Regions from separate parts of the Blautia sp. MCC270 genome, predicted to be linked through region 1. Evidence: predicted binding sites of a transcription regulator. Region 1 holds the regulator's gene; the other holds the start of a gene.
The links. The regulator NrdR, encoded in region 1, represses ribonucleotide reductase genes. The targets are predictions, from matches to a motif close to CACAANATNTTGTG.
Positions count from the first base shown of each region.

Region 1 (4,203 bases):
TCATTTCCTTGTCGATACCGATCTCATCAGCGATTTCTGCAATGGTAGGCTCTTTGAGATGCTGCCGCATATAGTTTTCCCGGGTATAGATGGTTTTGTAAGCGATATCCCGCAGAGAACGGCTGACCCGTATGCTGTTGTTATCACGGAGATATCTTCGGATCTCTCCGATGATCATGGGAACTGCATAGGTGGAAAATTTTACCTGAAGAGTGGTGTCGAAATTATCGATCGCTTTGATCAGGCCGATGCAGCCGATCTGAAAAAGGTCATCCGGATTTTCACTGCTGTTCTGAAAACGCCGGATCACGCTTAAAACAAGCCGCAGATTGCCTTTGATGTACAATTCCCTGGCTTCTTCATCGCCAGCTTTGATTCTTTTAAAGAGCTCCGCCTTTTCTTCCTGATCGAGAACGGGAAGGGTTGAGGTATTTACTCCGCAGATTTCAACTTTATTCAGTGCCATCTTAGAATCCTCCTTGTCTTGTCAGTACATTAAGATGATTCTCAGAGGGCGGTTGAAATATACTTTTTCAGGGAAAATATAAAAAATAAAGGGCCTTGACAATAAGGAGGTATTTATTCTCCGGACAGCAGTTTTTCATTACGGAAATCAACAAGGATGATATCTTCGCCGATCTGGCGGATGCAGTCCCATGGAATGGAATATTCATTTTCTTTGGAAAAACACCAGCAAAATTTTCCCGGTTCCGGCATGATCAGGGCTTTCAGACGTGCGGTTTCACAGCAGAATTCCACATCAAGAGGGCAGCCAAGACTGCGGCAGGTATGGATATTGATCACTTCTTTTTGTTTCAGCTCACAGATGCGCATAAATTCATCACCTGGTATGATTTTATGGAAAATCTGTAAAATTTATGCAAGTCCGATTATTGACACATTATGTGCATTTATTTTATAATAAAAACAAATTTAGTAATGATTTACTGATCCGGAAAGGGGGAGAGTTCTGTGAGATGTCCGTTCTGTAACCAGGATAATACAAGAGTTGTAGATTCCAGACCTGTAGAGGATACCAATTCCATCCGCCGCCGCCGTCTCTGTGATGCCTGCGGAAAGCGTTTTACAACTTATGAGAAGGTGGAAACGATTCCGCTGACTGTGATCAAGAAGGATCAGAACCGGGAAAGCTATAAACGTTCCAAGATCCAGGATGGTGTTCTTCGTGCTTGCTATAAGCGCCCCATTCCCATTGAGAGAGTGGAAGAGATGATCGATTCCATAGAAGGAGATATTTTCCGGTCAGAAGACCGTGAGATCAGCAGTACCAAGATCGGAGAGATCGTTATGGAGCATCTGAAGGATCTGGATGCGGTGGCGTATGTACGATTTGCGTCTGTATACAGAGAGTTTAAAGATGTCAGTACCTTTATGGATGAGCTGAAGAAGCTGATCAATTAAGAGATTAAATGAATAGACTGCAAATGCAGGAGATTTCAGGCCGATTGTCAAAAGACAACCGGCCTTTTTTGAAACATGAATGTTCGATTTTTCAGAGATCGTAAAAGTGGATACAAAAAAACAGGAACCGCCTGGGAAAAATCCTCTGCGGTCCCTGCTATAAATATATATTAATGATTCAGGAAACTTAATTAAACAATACCCTGAGCTTTCATAGCGTCAACAACTTTTTCGAAGCCGGCGATGTTTGCACCTACAACATAGTTGTCTTCCATACCGTAACGTTTAGCAGCGTCATCAGCTTTGTGGAAGATATCGATCATGATGTGGTGGAGTTTCTCATCAACCTCTTCTCTTGTCCAGGAAAGTCTCATGGAGTTCTGGCTCATCTCAAGTGCAGATGTGGCAACACCGCCAGCGTTTGCGGCTTTACCAGGCATGAAGAGAACACCGTTCTCCTGAAGGTATGTTGTTGCATCAAGAGTAGTAGGCATGTTTGCACCTTCAACGACGTATTTGCAGCCATTTGCAACCAGTGTTTTAGCTCCGTCAAGACCAAGCTCGTTCTGAGTAGCACATGGAAGGTAGATATCACATTTGATATTCCAGATGCCAAGTCCCTCAGTGTAGGTAGCACCCTCAACACGGTCTGCATATTCTTTGATACGTCCACGTTTTACTTCTTTGATATCCTTTACGACGTCAAGGTTGATTCCGTTCGGATCGTAGACATATCCGTTGGAGTCGTTCATTGCAACAACCTTGGCACCAAGCTGAGTAGCTTTCTCAACAGCGTAAATAGCTACATTACCGGAACCTGTTACAACGATTGTTTTTCCTTCTACGGAATCATTGTGAGCTTTGGCGATCTCGTTGAGCATGTATACAACACCGTAACCGGTAGCCTCTGTACGGATCAGGGAACCTCCGAAGGAAAGACCCTTTCCTGTAAGGACACCCTCATAAAGGCCACGGATTCTCTTATACTGTCCGAAGAGATAACCGATCTCACGTCCGCCGACACCGATGTCACCAGCCGGAACATCTGTATCTGCGCCGATATATTTGCAAAGCTCTGTCATAAAGCTCTGGCAGAATGCCATAACCTCTCTGTCAGATTTACCCTTAGGATCGAAGTTGGAGCCACCTTTTCCACCGCCGATCGGAAGACCTGTAAGAGAGTTTTTAAAGGTCTGCTCAAAACCAAGGAATTTCAGGATACCCTGATTTACAGAAGGATGGAATCTTAAGCCGCCTTTGTATGGTCCGATGGCGCTGTTGAACTGAACACGATATCCCTTGTTAACCTGTACAGTTCCGTTATCATCGATCCACGGTACTTTGAAGGAGATGATCCTCTCTGGCTCTACAAGACGCTCAAGGATGGAAAGTTTACGATACTCTTCCTCATTTTTGTCAATTACGACTTTAAGGGAATCGAGAACTTCCTTAACTGCCTGATGGAATTCTGGCTCGCCAGGATTCTGTGCTACAACTCTTTCATAAACTTCTTCTGTGTAAGACATTGTTGTTTCCTCCTCATCACATATTAAATTGCGTTGAAAACTAAATTCGAGTGCTATTATACATTAACATGCTAAAAAAGGGAAGTGCTAAATTTGATTTTTTTAAATTTTTATTTCTTGCGTTGAAAGCCTAAATGTGAGATGATATAGAATAAATATTTTTTGACTATGAAATTAAAATGGTTAAATAATAGTGAAAATTAGAAGAGGAGTGGTTTTTATGAGAACATTCGGGAAATCATCAAAGCTTGACAACGTGCTGTACGATGTGCGCGGACCGGTTGTGGATGAGGCTGCCAGAATGGAAGAAGATGGAATGGAGATTCTGAAGCTGAATATTGGTAATCCGTATCCATTTGGGTTTTCAGCACCTCAGGAAGTGATCTTGGATATGCTGAGTAATGTTCGTACTTCCCAGGGATATTCCGATTCCAAGGGCATTTTTTCTGCAAGAAAAGCGATCATGCAGTATGCACAGCTTCGCGGGATCCCGGGAGTTACCATTAATGATATTTATACGGGAAATGGTGTCAGTGAACTGATCAACCTCTGTATGCAGGCGCTGCTTGATAACGGGGATGAGATCCTGATCCCGGCTCCGGATTATCCGCTGTGGACAGCTACTGCAACACTGGCAGGCGGAAATGTAGTTCATTATATCTGTGACGAACAGTCTGACTGGTATCCGGATATTGAGGATATCAAGAGCAAGATCACACCAAGGACCAAGGCGATCGTTATCATCAATCCCAATAACCCTACAGGTGCAGTATATCCGAAGGAGATCCTGGAACAGATTGCAGACATTGCAAGAGAAAATGAGCTGATCATCTTTTCTGATGAGATCTATGACCGTCTTGTTATGGATGGATATAAACATACATCGATTGCATCCCTTGCACCCGATGTGTTCTGTGTAACATTTTCAGGATTGTCCAAGTCTCATATGATCGCAGGTTTCCGCATCGGATGGATGATTTTAAGTGGTGCAAAAAGTAAGGCGAAGGGTTATATAGAGGGAATCAATATGCTCTCTTCCATGCGTCTCTGTTCAAATGTTCCGGCACAGTCCATTGTACAGACTGCACTTGGCGGATATCAGAGTGTCAATGAATATACGCAGCCGGGCGGACGTGTTTATGAGCAGAGAGACTTTGTTTACAAGGCACTGAATGATATTCCGGGAATTTCCGTTGTAAAACCACATGCGGCATTTTATATATTCCCGAAGATCGATACTGAGAAATTCAATATT
Region 1 covers NZ_WQQD01000018.1:63,778-67,980, reverse strand. The annotation lists gene sigG (RNA polymerase sporulation sigma factor SigG) at 1-466, opposite strand, end outside; gene GPK58_RS06930 (YlmC/YmxH family sporulation protein) at 580-834, opposite strand; gene nrdR (transcriptional regulator NrdR) at 973-1,422, shown strand; gene gdhA (NADP-specific glutamate dehydrogenase) at 1,614-2,948, opposite strand; gene GPK58_RS06915 (aminotransferase class I/II-fold pyridoxal phosphate-dependent enzyme) at 3,169-4,203, shown strand, end outside.

Region 2 (4,203 bases), on a different contig from region 1:
AAGTAATGAAGTGCTTCTGGATGTACAGGGACTTGAAAAGGCCTATGGCGGCAATCAGGTTCTCAACGGGATCACCACACAGATCCGCAGAGGTGAAGTAGTAGCCATTATCGGACCATCCGGCTGTGGTAAATCTACATTCCTCCGTTCCCTGAATCTCCTTGAGGAGCCGACCGGGGGAAAAATCCTCTTTGAGGGAACCGACATCACAGATTCCAAGGTGGATATCAACCGTCATCGTCAGAAGATCGGAATGGTATTCCAGCAGTTTAATCTTTTTCCACATAAGACAGTAAAAGAGAACATTATGCTCGCACCTGTGACTCTGAATCTTATGAGTAAGGAAGAGGCTGAAAAAACGGCACTGGAGCTTCTGGAGCGAGTAGGTCTTCCGGATAAGGCAGATTCCTATCCGGACATGCTTTCCGGCGGTCAGAAGCAGCGTATCGCCATTGCAAGATCTCTTGCTATGAACCCGGACGTGATGCTGTTTGATGAGCCTACATCTGCTCTTGATCCGGAGATGGTAGGAGAGGTCCTGGAACTGATGCAGGAGCTTGCAAGATCCGGCATGACCATGGTTGTGGTAACTCATGAGATGGGCTTTGCCCGCGAGGTGGCAACCAGAGTCCTCTTCATTGATGAAGGAAAGATCCAGGAAGAAAATTCTCCTAAGGAATTCTTTGCAAATCCAAAGAATAAGAGACTTCGAGAGTTTCTTTCAAAGACATTATAATGACATTATAAATATAAGAATATTAAAAACGGATGCTTTATCCTCCTGTGGAAATGCTGCAGGAGATAAAGCATCCGTTTTTTGTAGTGCTAGTTGCAAAAAAATCTTTTTTCTTTCCGCTGCTCAGTGGATTTCTTCACCGGCAGTTTTCTGTGCGGCTTTTATTTCGTTGTAACAGTATTTGATGATAGATTTTCTGGTTATGATCCCGATGAAGGAGCCCTGGTCATCTACCACCGGTACGAAGTTCTGATTAATGGCGCGATCCAGGAGATCTTCCATATTGGAATCTGCATGGACTGGTTTATAGGTGGCACGGCGTGGGATCGCCATGATCGGGATTCCCTCTGTTTCCTTGATGTCGTGGATATCTGCACGGCGCATGCCCCAGAGGAGATCTCCCTCTGAGATGGTGCCGAGATATTTGCCGTCCATGGTGAGGATAGGAATGCAGGAGTACTTGCGGTGCTCCATTTTTTCGAGGGTCTGGCGAAGAGTTTCATCCTCAAAGATGTAGGCTACTTCGCTTTTGGGAATCAGAAAAAACAGAATGTTCACGTTATTACCTCATTTCCGCGAAAATTATAAATAAATCTGTAGGCTGTTTTAGAGAAGCTGAAGTCCGTGTGTCTCTGCAGCATCTGTGATCTCCTTCGGCCAGAGAGAGACATGTACTTCTCCGATGTGTGCTTTACGAAGGAAGAACATACAGATCCTGGACTGTCCGATACCACCACCGATGGTGTACGGAAGCTCTTTGTTCAGGATTGCTTTCTGGAATGGAAGCTCTCTTCGGTCATCACAGCCTGCTTCGGTAAGCTGGCGGTCAAGTGCGTCCTCATCAACACGGATTCCCATTGAGGAAAGCTCAAGGGCAATGTCAAGTACCGGATAGTATACGAGGATATCACCGTTCAGTTCCCAGTCATCATAGTCCGGGGCACGTCCGTCGTGGCGCTCGCCGTTGGTGAGCATTTTTCCGACCTTCATAAGGAAGACAGCGCCCTTTTCACGGGTGATCCGATATTCACGTTCCTTCGGTGTGCAGTCCGGATACATGTCAAGAAGCTCCTGAGTTGTGATAAAAAAGATATCCTTCGGAAGGATCTCCTCGATGTAGTCATACTGTACAGCCATGTATTTCTCAGTTTTACGAAGGACACTGTAAATGGTGCGTACGGTTTCCTTGAGAGTTTCAATGGAACGCTCTTCTTTGGAGATGATCTTTTCCCAGTCCCACTGGTCTACGTAAACAGAGTGGATATTGTCCAGATCTTCATCCCGGCGGATGGCTACCATATCTGTGTAAAGACCTTCTCCGTGAGAAAATCCGTATTTTTTCAGTGCGTAGCGTTTCCATTTGGCAAGGGAGTGTACGATCTCGGCGTTGCTTCCTTCGATAGCCTTGATATCAAAGCTTACCGGGCGCTCTACACCATTAAGGTTGTCATTAAGGCCGGATTCCGGTGCTACAAATGTTGGAGCGGATACTCGAAGAAGGTTCAGCTTCTGGGAGAGTGTCTGCTGGAAGAAATCTTTTACTGTTTTGATCGCAATCTGTGTGTCATGGAGGTTCAGGTCTGCATGATAGGTTGCGGGGATTGTGATTGTATTCATTATCGGCTCCTCCTGATGATTTTTAGGCTTATTGCTCTGTGGGGTATTATAGCAGAAAATGGGTGGAGTGGCAATATAATGAGAGGGGAAGTCTTTTGGGGTATCGTAGAAAAATGCTGGGTATTAAATGCCTGGTGTGATATACTGAAAAAAGAATGCTTATGTTTACGACGGAAATATAAATATCCGTTTTGACGGATAGAATGGAGGGAGCTTATGGCAGGTCAAAGGTGTCAGGTTTGTGGGGGTAAGGTTGTAAATGGCAGGTGTTCATTATGTGGGATGCCTTACAGAAATGATGAGGTGTTATATCATCTGAATGAGCCCCGGGAGATACATTATAAACATGCTTCCGCCAAAGTGCGGGATATGATGCGGCAGTATGGACAGGATGCTGATCAAACAACACAACATAACGGAAACGTAAACCGGAATACGAACATAAACCGGAATACGAATGCAAGCCGCAATACCGATTTGAATCGGAATCTAACCGGAAGCCGGAATACAGGTGCAGCAGCCGGACGTAAGACTGCAGTGGCAGTTAATACCAGGAATAAAACAACGGTGGGCAGAAATCGCGCAGAAGTTTTAGATCAGGGAAAAAAACAGCAAAAAAAAGATCAGAAAAGCAGCGGGGCAGGCTGGATCATATGGTTTATAGTGACACTGGCCATTCTGCTTCCGAAATTATGGGATTTTCTTGCAGACTGGATCGGAACGAATTTGTGAGAATATTTCTGCAGTGAGATCAGGCAGTGCTAAGTGTCTGTATTTTCGTGTATACAGAAATATCCCTTTTCTTTTCTCCTCAGCTGTGTTATACTCATGCCTAGCACAACATATAGATGAAAAACAATATATAGAGGATATAGGTACTATATATAGTATTTTGCATAGCGACTTATATATAGCACAGGGAGGGATGAGCAATGTTATATGTGATCAAGAAAGACGGGACAAGAGAGGAGTTTAATCCGCAGAAGATCGTGGCTGCCGTGAACAAATCCGCAGAGCGTATTCTTTATACTTTTTCAGACGAGGAGAAGGATTTTATCTGCCGTTTTGCCCAGGAGCATGCGGATTCCCTTGGAAAGAATGAGATCGAGATCCAGGAGATGCACAACATCGTGGAGGGGGCTCTGGAGCGTGTGAATCCGGCAGTTGCCAAGAGCTACCGTGATTATCGGAATTACAAGCTGGATTTTATCCATATGATGGATGATGTCTATACCAAGAGTCAGGCGATCCGTTATATCGGTGATAAAAGTAATGCCAATACAGACAGCGCCCTTGTTGCCACGAAACGAAGCCTGATCTTTAATGAGCTGAACAAGGAACTCTATCGGAAGTTTTTTATGAACCGTAATGAGCTTCAGGCATGTAAGGACGGCTACATTTATATTCATGACCAGTCTGCACGTCTGGATACCATGAATTGCTGTCTGTTCGATGTGGCAGCTGTTTTAAGTGGCGGTTTTGAGATGGGCAATGTCTGGTATAACGAGCCGAAGACTCTGGATACAGCCTTTGATGTTATGGGGGATATCATTCTCAGTACAGCAGCACAGCAGTATGGTGGCTTTACAGTGCCGGAGGTTGATAAGATCCTGGCACCGTATGCAAAGAAGAGCTATGATAAATATATTTCCGAATTTATGAAATACTCGGATGAGAGCTGGAGTGGCCGTGAGGAGAGAGCTATTGAGTATGCTCTTGATAAGGTCCGCAGGGATTATGACCAGGGCTGGCAGGGAATTGAGTACAAGCTGAATACAGTCGGTTCTTCCAGAGGTGATTATCCGTTTGTTACGGTGACACTTGGTCTCGGAACCGAGCAGTTTGAGAAG
Region 2 covers NZ_WQQD01000029.1:80,769-84,971, reverse strand. The annotation lists gene GPK58_RS09575 (amino acid ABC transporter ATP-binding protein) at 1-736, shown strand, start outside; gene GPK58_RS09580 (amino acid ABC transporter permease) at 1-6, shown strand, start outside; gene GPK58_RS09570 (CBS domain-containing protein) at 860-1,294, opposite strand; gene asnA (aspartate--ammonia ligase) at 1,343-2,353, opposite strand; gene GPK58_RS09560 (hypothetical protein) at 2,570-3,085, shown strand; gene nrdD (anaerobic ribonucleoside-triphosphate reductase) at 3,286-4,203, shown strand, end outside.
Region 2: nrdD (anaerobic ribonucleoside-triphosphate reductase) is a predicted target of NrdR. The motif match lies at 3,230-3,243, and genes of this name have one in related genera.